Regions from separate parts of the Stenotrophomonas muris genome, predicted to be linked through region 1. Evidence: riboswitches for the same ligand, from Rfam matches in the RefSeq annotation. Region 1 holds a riboswitch; the other holds the start of a gene.
The links. Region 1 has a riboswitch for glycine ahead of ACUVWL_RS19710 (trimeric intracellular cation channel family protein). Riboswitches for the same ligand answer to the same signal wherever they lie in the genome.
Positions count from the first base shown of each region.

Region 1 (9,060 bases):
AAGCCATCAAGGTTGCGCGCGTACAGCAGGTCCATGGCATCGATCACCATCGCCATGTCCGACGCATTCTTGCCCTTGCTGTAGGCGAACTGCTGGATCGGGCGGATCGCGTATTCGTGCAGCACCGCTTCCCAGCCCTTCAACCGCGGGCTCTTCCAGTTGCCGTAGGCACGGCGCACGTTGGCCACGCCATAGCGGGCGACTTCGGCCAGGACCTCGTCGATCTTCGAGGCCGGCGCATTGTCGGCATCGATCAACAGGGCGATGCGCTTTTCCGGTTCGCTCATGGATTCCTCGCGGGCGGTTGCCTGAACCCGAGTATCGCCGATCCACCCAGGCGCTGACGTGACAGGTGGCCGCCGTGCGAAGATGCCAGGCGCTTCCCCCAATGCCCCCACTGGAGTGAGTCGATGAGTCGCGAGCGCGTTCCCCACCTGGTCGTTGTCGGCGGCGGTTTTGCCGGTCTCTGGGCCACCCGTGCCCTGGCCCGCGAGCGCATACGCATCACCCTGGTCGACCGCCGCAACCATCACCTGTTCCAGCCGCTGCTGTACCAGGTGGCCACCGCCGGCCTGTCCGCGCCGGATATCGCCGCACCGCTGCGCCACATCCTCGGCCACCAGCGCAACGTGGAAGTCCGCCTCGGCGAAGTGGTCGCCATCGACAAGCAGGCACGGCAGATCGGCATGGCCGATGGCAGCACGCTGGACTACGACAGCCTGCTGCTGGCCACCGGCGCTACCCACGCCTACTTCGGCAACGACCAGTGGGCCGATGATGCCCCTGGCCTGAAAACGCTGGACGATGCCATTGCACTGCGCCGCAAGCTGCTGCTGGCGTTCGAACGCGCCGAGGCCGAACCGGACCCGGCCAGGAAGGCGGCGTGGCTGAGTTTCGCCATCGTCGGTGGTGGTCCCACCGGCGTCGAACTGGCCGGCACGCTGGCCGAGATCGCGCGCCACACGCTGCGCAACGAATTCCGCCACATCGATCCGGCCAGCGCCAAGGTGCGGCTGGTCGAGGCTGGGCCGCGCGTGCTGTCTTCGTTCCCGGAAGTACTTTCGCTGAAGGCGCGCCGCCAGCTGGAAAAGCTGGGCGTGGAAGTGCTGACCGGTACCCCGGTGAGCGACATCGACAGCCAGGGCTTCAAGCTCGGTGAGCAGTTCGTGCCGGCCCGCACCGTGGTCTGGGCCGCCGGCGTGGCCGCTTCACCACTGGCGCGCACGCTGGACGTGCCGCTGGACCGCGCCGGCCGCGTGCAGGTGCAGCCGGACCTGACCCTGCCCGATCACCCGGAGCTGTTCGTGGCCGGCGACCTGGCCGCACTGAGCCAGGCCGACGGCAAGCCGGTTCCCGGCGTGGCGCCCGCGGCCAAGCAGATGGGCAAGTACGTGGCCGAGGTGGTCCGTGCACGCCTGCACGGCAAGGCGGCACCGGGGCCGTTCAAGTACGCCGACTACGGCAACCTCGCCACCATTGGCCGCATGGCCGCGATCGTGCACCTGGGCCGGCTGCAGCTCTCTGGCGTGCTGGCCTGGTGGTTCTGGCTGGCCGCGCACGTGTTCTTCCTGATCGGCTTCCGCAACCGCATCGTGGTGCTGCTGAACTGGGCGGTCGCGTACTGGAGCTACCAGCGCAGCGCGCGCATCATCTTCGGTGATGACCAGGACGACCGGCGGCCGAGGCGGTAAGGCCGCACGCAACAGGGGTCGGATCCCTTTCCGCGGGAAAGGGCTCTGACCCCGTCAACAAACATGGAGCGCCATCCACGCATGGCGTGGATCTACTTCCGGCAGAAGTCCTCCTTCCTCGCGGTGTCCGCAATCTGCGCGGTACTCCAATGCCGGGTGATCCAGATCGCCAACGCGGTGCTGCTGAGATGCCAGCGCAGCATGCCGCGCCGAGGTTGCCGCCACAGGTGGCGCCGGGCAATCCAGAAGGCCTCCCGCTCCACTTCAGGCACCTTGTTCTTCATCCCGTCCTTGTCGAAGAACTGGGCGGTGAAGCGCCAGGGGTTCATCGGCTGGTATCCCGCCCGTGGCTCACCGCTGCACGCAGCCACACCACTGGGCGCGCGGTCGGCCGGCTTCGGCCGACCGTCCACCAATGCCAGCCCGAGCAGATACAGCAGGCCAGGCAGCAGCGCGATGCCGGCGACCAGCACGACGACGGAGATCCATGCGTTGCCGGCGGCACGCATCGCTCAGTGCGCCTTCGGTTTCGGGTACCACAGTGCGTTGACGATGACCCAGCGCTGGTCGAAACGCCCCATGTGGAAGTAGTCGACGAACCACGGGGTTTCCAGCCGCACCGAGGCCGCGTTGCCGGTCACGTCCAGCACCGTGCAGCGGCGATCCCATTGATCCTTCGGGGTCTTCAGCGCGCCCTGTTTCGTCAGCGAGACCAGCTCTTCCTTCGACATCCGGCGCAGGCCCAGGCGCTCGTCGGGTGTATCGCCGAGGACCGCGCGCTTGGCCAGGTCCGGGTGCAGCGAACGGGCGACGCGCTGCGGATCGGCCTCCAGCTGGCCATCGACGTAGTCGTGGCAGGTGGCTTCGATGGCCGCGATCGTGGCGGGGTCGGCGGCAGGGCTCGTTGCTGCGGAAAGCGCGAACAGCAGGGCAATCGTGGACATCCGGGTCTCCGGCTCTGGGCGCGGGCGGATCATCGCATGGGCCGAACGGCCCATCCACGCATGACGTGGATCTACTGTAGAGCCGAGCCCATGCTCGGCTCCCGCATCGGGCAGACGGAACAACAGCCGAGCGTGGGCTCGGCTCTACAGAAGCGCAGGATCCGTTGCCTGCAGCCAGGCCAGCTTGCGTTCGCGGGGCTGCTGCTTGAGTTGCCACTCGGCCCGCGAGGCCGCGGCCCGGTCCGGGTATTCGCGCACGGCCAGCACGCGCAGCGGCGGCCGGGCCCGGGTGTAGCGCGCGCCCTTGCCGGCCTGGTGGGCGGCGAAACGCGCCTCCACATCGGTGCTGATGCCGGCGTAATAGCTGCCATCGCGGCATTCGAGCAGGTACAGGAACCACGGGCGGACGGACGGGGCCATGCCTGGATTATGCCGTGCTGCACTGCAGCGGATATACTGGCGCCCGAATGCAGGAGAGAGGCGCCGCGCTGGCGCCCGCCGAAGGCGCAGGCTCCCATGATCGCTCAGGCCGGTGGGCTGGAATCCCACCAACCATGCATTCGACTCGCCGAGCTGGAGAGAGGTCACCGGGCACGCCCGGGGCGATCCGCCGAAGGGGCACGCGGTCCATGCCGCTGAACTCTCAGGCAAAAGGACAGCGGGAGCGGCACCGGTCATCGTCATCCCGTCATTGCGCAGGCAGTGGCGGTGGTCGCGCATGGCCGGCCCCACCGCGCCCGGAGCCTGTCCCATGCTGCTGTCCATCATCTACCTGATCGCCATTTCCGCCGAAGCCATGACCGGCGCACTGTCCGCCGGCCGCCGCCGCATGGACCTGTTCGGCGTGGTCATGATCGCCTGCGTCACCGCCCTCGGGGGTGGTTCACTGCGCGACATCCTGCTCGGCCACTACCCGCTGGGCTGGGTGAAGCACCCCGAGTACCTGGGCTTCACCGTATGCGCGGCGCTGATCGCCACCTGGGTGGCGCGCTGGATGCATCACTTCCGCCGCACCTTCCTGGTGCTCGACGGGCTGGGCCTGATCGCCTTCACCCTGATCGGCTGCTCGATCGCGCGCGAAGCCGGCCATGCAATGCCGATCGTGCTGATCGCCGGCATGCTGACCGGCGCGTTCGGCGGGGTGCTGCGCGACATCCTCTGCAACGAGGTGCCACTCATCTTCCAGAAGGAGCTGTACGCGATCATCGCGCTGCTGACCGGCGCGGCCTATCTGTTGCTGCTGCACTGGGGCGTGGCCGATGCCACCGCGATCCTGTGCTGCCTCGGCGGCGGCTTCGCGTTGCGCCTGCTGGCGATCCACTACCGCTGGGAAATGCCGAAGTTCGTGTACCACGACGAAGTGCATTGAGCCTCTTCGTAAAGTCGAGCCATGCTCGACTGCTCTTTGCAGCAAACCAACGCGCTTCGCGCGCAGGTCGGGCATGGCTCGACGCTACAGGAAGCGGTATCACCACCCCGGCGATGTACCTGGCGCTGTCGCTCATGCGCAGCGCCAGGCGCATCGCCGGTGCAGATGGGCCGGCCTCCAACTCCGACCGACCCTGATCGCGGCCGCACCCCCGCAGGCGCTGGCCGCCATCCACACACGTGCCGCACTCAGGCGGCTTCGATCAGGCTGCTTCGGACACCTTCACGTCGCGACGGGCGCGCACGGCCGCAGCCAGACGCTCCAGCACCGTCACGGTGGTGTCCCAGTCGATGCAGCCATCGGTGATGCTCTGCCCGTAAACCAGCGGCTGGCCTTCCACCAGTTCCTGGCGGCCACCGACCAGATGGCTCTCGATCATCACGCCAACGATGCGCTGTTCGCCGTCTTCCAGCTGAACAGCAATGTCCTCGATCACCTTCGGCTGGTTCTCGGGGTTCTTCAGGCTGTTGGCGTGGCTGGCGTCGATCATCAGGCGCGTCGGCAGCTTGGCCTTGGCCAGCACCTGGCAGGCGTCGGCGACGCTGCCGGCGTCGTAGTTCGGCTGCTTGCCGCCGCGCAGGATCACATGGCAATCCGGATTGCCGGTGGTCGACACGATGGCGGTGCCGCCCTGCTTGGTGACCGACAGGAAGTGATGCGGGTTGGACGCCGCACCCACCGCGTCAGCGGCGATCTTGACGTTGCCATCGGTGCCGTTCTTGAAGCCGACCGGGCACGACAGCCCCGAGGCCAGCTCACGATGCACCTGGCTTTCGGTGGTACGCGCGCCGATCGCGCCCCACGCCACCAGGTCGGCGATGTACTGCGGCGAGATCACATCGAGGAATTCGACACCGGCCGGCAGGCCGAGCTTGTTGATGTCGCGCAGCAGGCCGCGTGCGATGCGCAGGCCCTTGTCGATCCTGAAGCTGCCGTCCAGGTCCGGGTCGTTGATCAGGCCCTTCCAGCCCACCGTGGTGCGCGGCTTCTCGAAGTACACACGCATGACGATTTCCAGTTCGCCGGCCAGCGCGTCGCGCAGCGGCTTCAGGCGCTGGGCGTATTCGATGGCGGCCTTCGGGTCGTGGATCGAGCACGGGCCCACCACCACTGCCAGGCGGTCGTCACGGCCGTGCAGGATCTGGTGCAGGGCCGCGCGCGAGGCGCTGACGGTGTCGGAGGCTTCATCGTCACAGGGCAGCATCGCCAGCAGCTGGGCAGGCGGTGTCAGCGGTTCGATGGTGCGGATGCGCAGGTCGTCGGTGTGCGGGGGCATTGCAGGAGATCTCCGGAACGTTGGGGTCCCCAGCGTGGCGGCATGAAAAAAGCCGCCAGGTTCGCTGGCGGCTTTCGGGAATGCGTCTGAAGCTTTCTTCAGGGTGAGCGCAGTCCTTCCTCCGCCAGTGGCTTCGGAAAGTAATACCAGTAAAAGCGGGTGGCGGCTGCGTTCATGGGGTGTATTGATAGCACAGCTTTTGCGCAGTGCAAAATGTTTCATCCGCAACCGGGGGTGCGGTTCAGCGAGGCGCGCGCCGGCGCTGCCTACGCGGCAGCAGCCACGCAAAGCTGCTCATTTGCCATGCACTTCCACGTCCAGCAGCAGGCCTTCGTGGATGTCGGCCCAGCGCTCCAGCACGCAGTCCAGCTCCTGCCTGGCCTCGTCCAGCTGCTCGGGATTGAGCAGGGAACGGGTGGTGTAGAGGTCGGAGACCAACCGCCGCAGGGCCGCCTCCGGGATGGCCACCGACGGCCCTTCCCGCCCCGGCAACTGCAATGCCGGGCTGTCGCCAAGCGGGCCGAACAGCGTGACCTGGAGCGTGCTCTGCATGATCAACTTCCCTGCGGATGGACATGGGCAATGTCCTGTTTACCGCGTCCGGGTGACAGGCGCATGTGCCATGCGCGTCCGGAGACGCTGCTACAAGGCGGCCAGGTCGGCAAGGTGCCGCCCCATCCCATCGTCTGCGCCGACGGCGTTGATGGTGGCGAAGTACTGATGCCAACCGGTGGCGGCAATGCCGGCCACCAGCGCATCGGCGTCCGCGCGGCTTGCACAGCGCCAGACCGCATAGAACTGCTCATCGCTGCCGTGCTGTACGCCCCTGGCAATGCGGCCCATCGCCAGCAGTGTGATGCGGACTGGATCGAACTGCTGCATGCCTGCACCGATACGGGCGAAGAAGGCATTCCGCTGCTCGGGCTGGAGCGTGGTCCAGGCGGGGGTGGCGGTATAGAGCTCGATGAAGGTGTGCGACATGCTGCTTCTTCCTTGAAGGTTTGGGGGGTTGCCGGCCAGCGGCCGGCACTACCGGAGCGAGCGCATGGCGCGTTTGCGGATGTAGGCATTGGCATCGCCACGGTGCTGCTGTTGCCAGCGCGCGCACAGCGCACGCAGCCACTGCGGCTGTGTCTTGCCGGCATCATTGAGCCAGTTGCCGACCGAGTCCTGCACATAGCGCTCCGGGTCGTCGGCGAGTGCTTCCAGCATCGCCTCTGCAAGTTCCGGCTGCCGCTTGAACAGCGCGACATGTGTGGCCCACACGCCGCGCGGGCGCAGCGCTTCGCAGGCGAAGCGGCGCAGGTACGGCGATCCTTCCTGCGTCCATGGTTGCAGGTACTCCAGCGCCTGCAGTGGTGCGGCAACAATGTCGGCACGCAGCGCCAGCCACGCCCATTCGCGCACGCCGAAGTGCGGGTCGTCAGCCAGTGGCCGCATCGCCTGCAGCTTGGCCGGCAGCGCCGCGTCGGCGTCGCCGCCGATCAGGTAGCAGGCCCAGCCACGCACCGTGTCTGACGCATGCGCCTGCCAGCGCGCAGGCTCCCCCTGTCCGGCTTCGTGCAGCAACCGCGCCGCCAGCGCCATGCGCTGGGTGATGCCCTTGCCAGAGGCGTCGCGCATGCATTGCAGCGATTCCGGCTCAAGGGCAGGCGCCACCACCTGCAGCAGCGCGGTGAAATCCACGGCCAGGCATTCGGCCAGATGGGTGGCAGCAGCGCTGCCACTGTTGAGTGCATGCAGCCTTTGCGCAGGAACGGGCGTGCTCATGCTGCCGATTCCCGCCCGCCGTCCGTGTGCTGCCAGACCTTGTGCAGCAGCTGCGACAGCTGCTGCTGTTCACCCGCATCCAGGTCGTCGAACAGGCCGCTGATCCATTGCGTGTGCTGCTCGAACAACGACTCGGCCAAGCGCTTTCCCGGTGCGGTCAATACGATCTGCAGACGGCGGCCATCCCCGTCATCGCTGCGACGCTGCAGCAGGCCTTCACGCTGCAGGCCATCGAGCAGGCCGCTGATGGTGGCACGGGTCACGCCGGCACGCTCGGCCAGCAGGTGCGGCGGCAGCGTGCCACCGGCCCCGTGCAGCAGGAACAGCACGATGAAGCGGCCCTCGCTGAGCCCATGCGGTGCCAGCCGCGCGGCGCAGTCGCGATCGATCGACGAGGACAACGAGAGCAGCTGGAAGCACAGGCGCAGTTGCGCGATGTTGGCGTGGCCGCGTCGCTGCGATTCCTCCAGCAGGGCCTGATGCTTGGCTTCGATCATCTCACGAACACGATATGGTTAGGCGCCTAATCATATCACCGGATAGCCGCTACCTGTAAATCACAGCCGATATCAGGGGAGCTTTCCCAGCAGCAGGCGCGCGATCAGCCCGCCGCCCTCGCGGTGCAGCAGCTGCAGTTCGCCTGCGTGACGCCTGGCCACGTTGGCGGCCATGGCCAGTCCCAGCCCGGTCCCACCGGTAGCGCGACTGCGCGAGCTTTCGCTGCGCTGGAACGGTTGCAGCAGGCGGACACGATCAGCTTCGGCGATGCCCGGCCCGCGATCCATCACATCCAGCTGCACCCCATGTCCCCACACGGCGACATGCAGCTCCACGGCGCCCGCGTAACGCTCGGCGTTGTCGATGAGATTGTCGACCGCGCGCCGGAGCAGCAGCGCATCGCCATGCCACGGCAGCGTATCCGGGCACTGAAGCGAAATGTCGACCCCGCGCAGCAGCGCCCCTTGCAGGCATTCCTGCAGCAGGGCAGCCAGATCCAGCGAGCGCATCTGCAAGGGCTGCAGCTCGCCGCGTGCATAGTCCAGCACCTGCTCGATCATCGCGTCCATGCGTTCGATGTCCGCCACCATCCGGGCGGCCTGTGGTGCGGGAGCGAACTCGGCGCGCAGGCGCAGGCCGGTCAGGGGCGTGCGCAGGTCATGCGCCACTGCCGCCAGCATATGGGTCATGTCCTGTGCCTGGACCCGCAGGCGTTCGCGACCGGTGCTGATCGCGGCGGCCAGCATCTGCACTTCGCGTGGGCCATCGTCGGGCAATGGCGACTCGGCCTGCAGGTCGACGCGTGCGCTCGCTTCGGCCAGGCGCCGCAGCGGGCGCCCCAACCGGATCGACGCCCACGCCGCCAACGGCGCCAGCAGGATCGCACCGCCCAACAGGGCGAGCATCACCTGGCGGCGCCAGGCCGCCAGGTCACTATGGTCGCTGCCGACCACCCGCCAGCGGCCGTCGGCCTGGCGCATCCCCAGTTCAAACGGCGGCCACTGCATCGCGGTCAGCAGCGCGGCCTGTGATTTCAGCACGCCAGCACGACCGGAGGCGTCCAGTACCGCGCCACCCTCGATGACCTGCACATCGGGCGCCCTGCCCTGCCCCGTCCATGCCAGGCGTACATCCTCGGCCGGCATGCCCATCTGCGCGGCCGCCAGCTGCGCGAGCCAGTCGCTGGCGCTACCTTGGGGGGGCGCGTCCTGCGTCGCCCTGCGCAATCCCAGTGACGCCGGCGCCTGTTCCCCACGCAGTACCTGCATCGCATGGTCCAGCCGCATCGGTGGCGGCGCGGGCCGGGGCATCCAACCCACCACTGCAACGCTGGCCAGGGTTGCCAGCAGCAGGCTGGCCAGCGCCAGCATCGCGATCCAGCGAGTGGTCGACCACCGGCTGCTCACAGCACCTGTACCTCAGCGTCGAAGCGATACCCTTCCCCGCGCAGTG
Region 1 covers NZ_CP199879.1:4,244,928-4,253,987, reverse strand. The annotation lists gene ACUVWL_RS19735 (NYN domain-containing protein) at 1-287, opposite strand, end outside; gene ACUVWL_RS19730 (NAD(P)/FAD-dependent oxidoreductase) at 411-1,691, shown strand; gene ACUVWL_RS19725 (hypothetical protein) at 1,784-2,200, opposite strand; gene ACUVWL_RS19720 (nuclear transport factor 2 family protein) at 2,204-2,635, opposite strand; gene ACUVWL_RS19715 (GIY-YIG nuclease family protein) at 2,780-3,055, opposite strand; glycine riboswitch at 3,096-3,185, shown strand; glycine riboswitch at 3,199-3,304, shown strand; gene ACUVWL_RS19710 (trimeric intracellular cation channel family protein) at 3,387-4,004, shown strand; gene ACUVWL_RS19705 (3-deoxy-7-phosphoheptulonate synthase) at 4,267-5,340, opposite strand; gene ACUVWL_RS19700 (hypothetical protein) at 5,635-5,892, opposite strand; gene ACUVWL_RS19695 (DUF6616 family protein) at 5,983-6,321, opposite strand; gene ACUVWL_RS19690 (DNA alkylation repair protein) at 6,370-7,110, opposite strand; gene ACUVWL_RS19685 (MarR family transcriptional regulator) at 7,107-7,607, opposite strand; gene ACUVWL_RS19680 (sensor histidine kinase) at 7,680-8,978, opposite strand; gene ACUVWL_RS19675 (response regulator transcription factor) at 9,011-9,060, opposite strand, start outside.

Region 2 (9,060 bases), 720 kb from region 1:
CGGTACCGCTGCGAAAGGGGGCGCAAGGATAGCGCACCCCACGCGCAGCACCGCTTCACGCGCGCTCGATCCAGCAAGGTCAGTCCAGCACCTTGCCGTGCCGCCAGTAACCCATGAAGGTGATCGTGCGGCGGTCCAGCCCGCACTCGCGGACCAGATGGCGACGGATCGCCATCACCGCTCCCGCCTCGCCTGCCACCCAGGCATACAGCGGCCCGGCCACGCTGGCATCGGCCTGTTCCCAGAGAATCTGCGCGTCAACGTCGATCTCTTCCAGTTCTTCGCCAGCGACCACGCTCGAGGCGGCCAGGCGCGCCTGCACCGCCTGCAACAGGGGCGCCCCGTACGCCGCCCGCCCGCGCGGCAACCAGACCAGCTCGGCCGTGGCCGGCGCCTTCAGGCGAACCGCATCACCGGCCTGCGCCACTTCCAGCAGGGCCAGCGTACGTGGCGGATCCACCCTGGCCGCCAGTTCCTCAAGAATGCCGGCCACTGCCGGCAGCGCGGTCTCGTCAGCCACCAGCAGCACCTGGCCAACGCCGGCCGGCGGCTTCCATTCCCAGCCCTCGCTGCTGTCGGCGCAGTCGGCATCCGGGGCCAGCAGCACCACGCGGTCGCCCGGCCGTGCATGGATGGCCCATCGCGAGGCCGGCCCGGTCTCGCCATGCAGCACGAAATCAACATCGACCTCGCCCTGCTCTGCACGCAGCTGGCGGAGGGTGTAGGTGCGCATCGGCGGGCGCTGATCGTCCGGCAGGGCCCGATAGCGTGGGTACCAGTCCTCGCCGCTGGGGACCTGCGGCACCTCCTGGCCGGGCAAGGGGAAGAACACCTTGATGCGCTGGTCGGGCCCTCCGGTCGTCATCCGCGCCACTTCGGCACCGGTGAACACCATGCGGTCCAGGGAAGGGGAAAGAACGCGGCGCTCCTTCAGCGCCACCTCGAACAGGCGGTAGGTCTGCTGCGCAGCCATGGGGAACCTCATGCAACGACAGTGGATCGGCTGGCTGTCGTGCACCTGTGCACCGGCTGGCTGGAGTGCCCAGCCTAGTCCGGCGGTTTCCCGTCGCAAGCGTTGCGGGCGTCGTAGCCTGCCCTACCCCTGCGCGCTGCTCAGTGACCCGTGCAGGCTGCCTGCGCCGCGCGTTCGCGCCGGTGTTCCCAGTACCAGAACACGAAGCCGGCGCCGAAGAACCCAGCCTGGCCCAACGCCAGGTGCAGCGGGCTGGCGCTGAGCAGCGGCGACACCACGCCGGCCACCACGGTGCTGATCATCAGCTGCACGAAGGCCTGCAGCGACGAGGCCAGGCCGCGCTGGTGCGGGTACATGTCCAGCACCGCCAGCGCCAGGATCGGGAAGATCAGCGCCATGCCCATGCCACCCAGGAAGATCGGCAGCACCGCCCACGGCAGCACGAACTGCGGCGCCAGCGCCACGTAGCCGACGTTCAGCAGCACCGACAGCGCGCACAGGCCGAAACCAATGGATACCTGGCGGGTGGGCGTGGTGTGCCCGGCCATGCGCCCGGACAGGAACGAGCCGGTGGTCATGCCGCCGATGGTGGGGATGAACAGCCAGGCGAAACCGCCCTCGCCCAGGTGCAGGTGCTGCATCACGAACACCGGTGCCGAGGAGATGTACAGGAAGATGCCACCGAAACCGATGCTGCCGGCCAGCGCCAGGCGCAGGAAGCGCGGATTGAAACCGATGCGCACGTAATCACGCATCAGCACCCGCGGCGACAACGGAACGCGCGCTTCGAGCGGATGGGTCTCCGGCAGGTAGCGGGCGGTGGCCGCCAGCAGAACCAGTGCGAACACCACCAGGAACCAGAAGATCAGCGGCCAGCCAGCACCGCTGAGCAGGATCCAGCCACCGATGATCGGCGCGATCGCCGGGGCGATGCCGAACAGCATCGACACCTGGCTCATCAGCCGCTGCGCGTCGTGACCGTGGTACAGGTCGCGGATCACCGCGCGGCCGACGATCATGCCGACGCCTGCGGACAGGCCCTGCAGGGCGCGGAACCCCAGCAGCGTGGTCAGATCGGTGGACAGCGCACAGCCGACCGAGGCGCCGACGAACACCACCAGGCCGCCGAGGATCACCCGCTTGCGGCCCCAGGCATCGGACAGCGGGCCGTGTGCCAGGCTCATCAGGCCGTAGAACAGCAGGTACACGCTGATGGTCTGCTGCACCGCCACCTCGTCCACCGCCAGGCGCTGGGCCAGCTGCGGGAACGCTGGGAAGATGGTGTCGATCGAGAACGGACCGAACATGGCCAGGCCGGCGAGCAGCAGGGCCATGCGGCGGGTGGAAGGAGCAACAGCGGCGGTCATGGAGAAGGCGTCCGGCAGGGCCATGCGCGGCACGCACGGCGGGCGCCAGTCCCCTGCAGCAGGGACGGCGCCAGATGAATTCGGGTATCCGCCCATCATAGGTGGGGATTGCGCCTGATGCCATGCAGCAGTGCACAAAACGCACGGGCGGGCCATCGGCCATTCAGGCGCCGCGGCCGGGCCCGCAGGCGGCTGGCGCGCCCGCAACGGGCTATAATCGGCGGGCAACACGGTGGGAGAAGCGGAACACCGCTGCCGAAGGCGCAACGCCCGTAATCGCTCAGGCCCGATACCACCCGTAACACAACTCTGGAGAGACCGGTTCGATCCGGCGCCGAAGGGGCACGAAGCCGCGGTTTTCCGCGCTTCCAAACTCTCAGGCAAAAGGACAGAGGGGCGCCCCGCAGACCGCCGACCGGCGGCTTGTGCCCGTGCGTGTGCCCTTTCCTGACGGATCCTTCGCCATGTCCCAGAACACCCCTTCCCTGCGTGAGCTCGAGCACCACAATGCGTTCGTCGAGCGCCACATCGGCCCCAACGATGCCGAGATCGCGCAGATGCTCGACGTCGTCGGCCACGCGTCGCTGGATGCGATGACCGATGCCATCGTACCGGCCAAGATCAAGTCGCCGGCGCCGCTGGCACTGCCGGAATCGATGACCGAAGTGCAGGCACTGGCGAAGATCCGTGCGATCGCCGACAAGAACACCGTGCTGCGCAGCTTCATCGGCCAGGGCTACTACGGTACCCACACGCCGAACGTGATCCTGCGCAACATCCTGGAAAACCCGGCCTGGTACACCGCCTACACCCCGTACCAGGCCGAGATCTCGCAGGGCCGCATGGAAGCGCTGATCAACTTCCAGACCCTGTGCGCCGACCTCACCGGCATGGAAATCGCCAACGCCTCGCTGCTGGACGAAGCCACCGCCGCAGCTGAAGCGATGACCCTGGCCAAGCGTTCGGCCAAGTCGAAGTCGGACACCTTCTTCGTGCACGACGCCGTGCACCCGCAGACCCTGGAACTGCTGCGTACCCGCGCCGAGCCCATGGGCATCGTGCTGCGCGTCGGCACCCCGGCCGAGGCACTGGAAGCAGAAGCCTTCGGCCTGCTGCTGCAGTACCCGGACACCTTCGGCCAGATCGGCGACTACAAGGCGCTGGTCGAGGCCGTGCACGCGCGCGGCGGCCTGGTGGCCGTGGCCACCGACCTGCTGGCGCTGACCCTGCTGGCCGCCCCGGGCGAATGGGGTGCGGACATCGTGGTCGGCAACAGCCAGCGTTTCGGCGTGCCGTTCGGCTTCGGCGGCCCGCACGCCGCATTCATGGCCTGCCGCGACGCCTACAAGCGCTCGATGCCGGGCCGCCTGATCGGCGTCTCGGTCGATGCCCAGGGCAACCCGGCCTACCGCCTGACCCTGCAGACCCGCGAGCAGCACATCCGCCGCGAGAAGGCCACCTCCAACATCTGTACCGCACAGGTGCTGCTGGCGGTGATGGCCTCGATGTATGCCGTGTACCACGGCCCGGAAGGCCTGACCCGCATCGCCCGGCGCACCCACCGCCTGGCCTCGATCCTGGCCGCCGCGCTGCGCGAGGCCGGCGTGCAGGTCGGTGGCGACTTCTTCGACACCCTGCATGTCACCGGCGTGCACGCCGATGAGATTCACGCCAAGGCCCGCGCCGCCGGTTACAACCTGCGTGCGATCGACAGCGACTCGGTCGGCATCAGCCTGGACGAGACCGCCACCCGCGCCGACGTGGTCGCACTGGCCGCCGTGTTCGGTGCGCAGGCCGACGTCGACGCGCTGGATGCCAGCACCGCCGATGCGCTGCCGGCCGGCCTGCTGCGCCAGTCCGCGTTCCTGACCCATCCGGTGTTCAACACCCACCACAGCGAGCACGAACTGCTGCGCTACCTGCGCTCGCTGGCCGACAAGGACCTGGCGATGGACCGCACGATGATCCCGCTGGGCTCGTGCACCATGAAGCTCAACGCCACCGCCGAGATGATCCCGGTGACCTGGCCGGAGTTCTCGCAGATCCACCCGCTGGTGCCGGCCGACCAGGCGCTGGGCTACAAGGAACTCATCGACACGCTGGAAGCGATGCTGGTGGAATGCACCGGCTATGACGCGGTCAGCCTGCAGCCGAACTCCGGCGCGCAGGGCGAGTACGCCGGCCTGCTGGCGATCCGCGCCTACCACCGCTCGCGCGGCGAAGGCCACCGCGACATCTGCCTGATCCCGGATTCGGCGCACGGCACCAACCCGGCCTCGGCGCAGATGTGCGGCATGAAGGTGGTGGTGACCAAGACCGATGCCAACGGCAACGTCGACGTCGAGGACATCCGCCTCAACGCCGAGAAGTACAGCGACCGCCTGGCTGCGATCATGATGACCTACCCGTCCACGCACGGCGTGTTCGAGGAAGAGGTGGTGGAGATCTGCGAGATCATCCACAAGCACGGCGGCCAGGTGTACACCGACGGTGCCAACATGAATGCCCTGGTCGGCGTGGCCAAGCCGGGCAAGTGGGGGTCGGACGTTTCGCACCTGAATCTGCACAAGACCTTCTGCATCCCGCACGGCGGTGGCGGCCCGGGCGTCGGCCCGTGCGCGGTCAAGGAGCACCTGGCCCCGTTCCTGCCGGGCAAGCTGGGTGACAACGGCCCGGTCGGCATGGTCAGCGCGGCCAGCTTCGGCAGCGCCTCGATCCTGCCGATCAGCTGGATGTACATCGCGATGATGGGCCGCGACGGCCTGCGCAAGGCCACCCAGGTCGCGCAGCTCAACGCCAACTACATCGCCAAGCGCCTGGCCCCGCACTTCAAGACCCTGTACACCGGCCGCAACGGCCTGGTGGCGCACGAGTGCATCCTGGACGTGCGCCCGCTGGAGAAGACCAGCGGCATCGGTGCCGAGGACGTGGCCAAGCGCCTGATCGACTTCGGCTTCCATGCCCCGACCCTGAGCTTCCCGGTGGCCGGCACGCTGATGGTGGAGCCGACCGAGAGCGAATCGCTGCACGAACTGGATCGCTTCATCAACGCGATGATCCAGATCCGCGAGGAGATCACCGCGATCGAAGACGGCCGCCTCGACCGCGAGGACAACCCGCTGAAGAACGCGCCGCACACTGCCACCGCAGTGACCGCCAGCGAGTGGACCCACGCCTACCCGCGTGAACTGGCCGCCTTCCCGCTGGCCAGCCTGAAGCAGAGCAAATACTGGCCGCCGGTGGCGCGTGTCGACAACGTGTACGGCGACAAGAACGTGATGTGCGCCTGCATCCCGGTCGATGCCTACAAGGATGATGAAGTCGAGGCGTGATTCCTCACTGCATCGGTAAAGAAAACGGCCCGCGCAAGCGGGCCGTTTTCATGGGGCGTGTGGACCAAGGCCCACACCCACAAGCATCCGATCACGGGTCCGGCATCTGCCCCAGGCTCAACTGCCACGACACGCCAAAGCGGTCCTGCACCCAGCCGTAGCGATTGCTGAAGTCATAGTCGCCCACCGGCATCAACCAATGGCCGCCCTCACCCAGCACGCGTGCCGCGCGCTCGAACTGCTCGGCACCGGAACACTCGACGAACAGCGAGATCGACGGCGAGAAGGTGAAATCGTGCACGTCCAGGCTGTCGAAGCACAGGTAGTGGGTGCCACCGAGCAGGAAGATGGCCTGGCGGACCTGCCCCGGCACGCCGGCGCCGGCCCCCTCGGGATGGCGTTGCAGGGCCAGCAGCCGGAAATCGGCAAAGGCTTCGGCGTACAGGGCCAGCGCGGCCTCGGCCTGGCCGGTGAACATCAGGAAGGGACGGCTGCGCAGCATGCGGTACTCCTGGTCGACGGGCCGATGACGGCCTGCCTGCACAGTGCCACGCGGAGTGTGTGCCTGTTGTAGAGCCGAGCCCATGCTCGGCTGGCGATCGCGCAAACAGCAGCCGACCGCAGGGTCGGCTCTACAGAATCACGCCTGGCGCATGCGCCGCGCGATGGCACTGCTGGCGGCGATCGTGGCGGTCAACGCCACCATCGACAGGAACTGCAGGCGGGTGTGCGACTCACTCAGCAGCAGGCCGAAGATCAGCGCAAGGATCGCCAGTGCACAGCAGGTCAGCCACGGGAAACCGGCCATGCGGAACGGCAGTCGGGTACCCAGACGATCCGCGCGACGACGCAGCACCAGCTGCGAGACCAGCGACAGCGTCCACACCAGCAGGCAGGTGGAACCGACGATGTTCAGCAGCACCGGCAGCACCCGGTCCGGGAACAGCAGTTCCATTACCGTGGCGGCAAAGCCGAACAGCACGCTGGCCAGCACGGCGATCACCGGCACCTGGCGCGGGTCGGTCCAGCCAAGCACGGCCGGCGCTTCGCGACGCTGCGCCAGCGAATACATCATGCGCGAGGCGCCGTAGAGGTTGGCATTGAGCGCCGACAGCAGCGCGATCACGGCGATCAGCGTGATGGCGGTACCAGCGCCCGGGATGCGGGCGATGTCCAGCACGGCGGCGAACGGCGACTTCAGCGCCTCGCTGGTCCACGGCACCACGGCGATGATCACGCTCAGCGAGCCGATGTAGAACACCAGGATGCGCCAGGCCACGGTGCGGATGGCACGGGCAATGCTGCGCTCGGGGTCTTCGGTTTCGGCCGCCGCCACGGCCACGATCTCGGTGCCGCCGAAGGCGAACACCACCACCAGCAGCGCCGCGCCGATCCCGGCCAGGCCCTTCGGCGCAAAACCACCGTGTTCGGTGAAGTTGCTCAGGCCCGGGGAGGTCACCTGCGGCAGCCATCCCATCAGCAGCGCCACGCCAATGGCGATGAAGGCCAGGATCGCCGCGACCTTGAGGATGGCGAACCAGAATTCGAACTCGCCGAAGCTCTTCACTCCGAGCAGGTTGATCGCGGTGAAGAACAGCATGAACGCCAACGCCGCCATCGGTACCGGTATCGCCGGCCAGACCGTGGCCAGCAGCCCGGCCGCACCCACTGCTTCGGCGGCGATCACGATCACCAGCTGCACCCACCACAGCCAGCCCACGGTGGCACCGGCGGTAGCGCCCATGGCGTCGGCTGCATACACCGAGAACGCGCCGCTGGTCGGTTTGGCCGCCGCCATCTCGCCCAGAGCGTTCATCACGATGATCACCAGCGCTCCGGCGACCAGATACGACACCAGGACCGCCGGACCGGCCGCCTGCACACCCACGCCCGAGCCGAGGAACAGCCCGGCGCCGATGGCGCTGCCCAGGCCCATCATGATCAGCTGGCGGGGCTTGAGCGAATGTCCGAGGCGGGACGGCGAAGCGGTCGGAATCGAGTTGGGCATCGGCGGGGCTGGCGGCGGGCTACAGGGGCGACACCTTACCCTGTCCCGTGCCCACGGGGATAGGCACAGCGCAGCAGGCCGCTCAGGCCAGCGCCGGCTCGCCGACGTTCCCACCGATACGGGCACGATAGGCACGCGGCGAGAAACCGGTTTCAGCCTTGAACTTGCGGGTGAAGGCACTCTGGTCGCTGAAACCGCAGGCCTGGCCGATGCAGGCGATGCTGTCGTCGCCATGCAGCAGATGCATGGCCATCTGGATCCGCAGCCGGGTCAGCACCTGCTGCGGGGTCATCTGGAACACCTTGCGGAAGCTGCGCTCCAGCTTGGACAGCGAAAAGCCGGTGATGTCCAGCAGGGTCTGCATGCGCACGTTCTCGGCGTAGTGCGCGTTGAGGTGGGCCAGCGCCAGCCGCAGCTGCTCGTACTGGGTGCCGAGGCTGTCCTTCTGGCCAAGGTCGCGGGAAATGCCGATCAGGCCCTCGATGGCCCCGTCGACCACCAGCGGGCGCTTGCAGGTCAGGCACCAGCCCGGTTCGCGGTTGGCGAACAGGTGCAGCTCCATCAGGTTCTCGATCACCTCACCGGACAGCACGCGGGCGTCCTGGTCAACGTAGTCCGCACTGAGGCCGGTCGGGTAGATTTCGGCCGCCGTACGCCCGATCACGTCCTTGCGCGCGCGCAGACCCAGCCGCCGCAGCATGGTCTGGTTGACGTGGGTGTAACGCCCCTGGCGGTCCTTGATGAAGAACAGCACATCCGGGATGGCGTCGAACAGGGCTTCGATGTCGGCGGGCTCGACTCGCATGCGGCAAGCATACCCGAGCCTGCTTTTGCCCGTACGTTCACCTTTGCCGGACCGTGGTTTAACGGGGCTGGTTCCAGTGTCGTGGTTCCTTTTGATGATCCGGAGCCAACGTCCATGGCCGCCAGCAAGCCGACCGGCAAGCGCGCAACCGTCCCTGCCGAAAGCCACCGCCGGGGCGATGGCGATGAACTGCACCAGCAGGCCGGGGGCAGCCATCCGGCAATGACCACCGACCAGGGCATTCCGGTGGCGGACAACCAGAACTCCCTGCGGCAGGGACCTCGGGGGCCCACGCTGCTGGAGGACTTCATCCTGCGCGAGAAGATCACCCACTTCGATCACGAACGCATTCCCGAGCGCATCGTGCACGCACGTGGCAGCGCAGCACACGGCTACTTCGAGCTGACCCGATCACTGGCAGCCCATACCCGCGCGCGCATCCTGACCGAGGTCGGCGTGAAGACGCCGGTATTCACCCGCTTCTCGACCGTGGCCGGTGGCGCAGGCTCGGTGGATACCCCGCGCGACGTGCGCGGCTTTGCGGTCAAGTTCTACACCAAGGAGGGCAACTGGGA
Region 2 covers NZ_CP199879.1:456,561-465,620, reverse strand. The annotation lists gene ACUVWL_RS01940 (siderophore-interacting protein) at 80-973, opposite strand; gene ACUVWL_RS01935 (multidrug effflux MFS transporter) at 1,114-2,340, opposite strand; glycine riboswitch at 2,640-2,742, shown strand; gene gcvP (aminomethyl-transferring glycine dehydrogenase) at 2,805-5,672, shown strand; gene ACUVWL_RS01925 (VOC family protein) at 5,764-6,174, opposite strand; gene ACUVWL_RS01920 (amino acid permease) at 6,313-7,680, opposite strand; gene ACUVWL_RS01915 (AraC family transcriptional regulator) at 7,763-8,485, opposite strand; gene ACUVWL_RS01910 (catalase) at 8,600-9,060, shown strand, end outside.
Region 2: it holds a riboswitch for glycine, as region 1 does, so the genes downstream of both, gcvP (aminomethyl-transferring glycine dehydrogenase) here and ACUVWL_RS19710 (trimeric intracellular cation channel family protein) in region 1, are expected to answer to the same signal.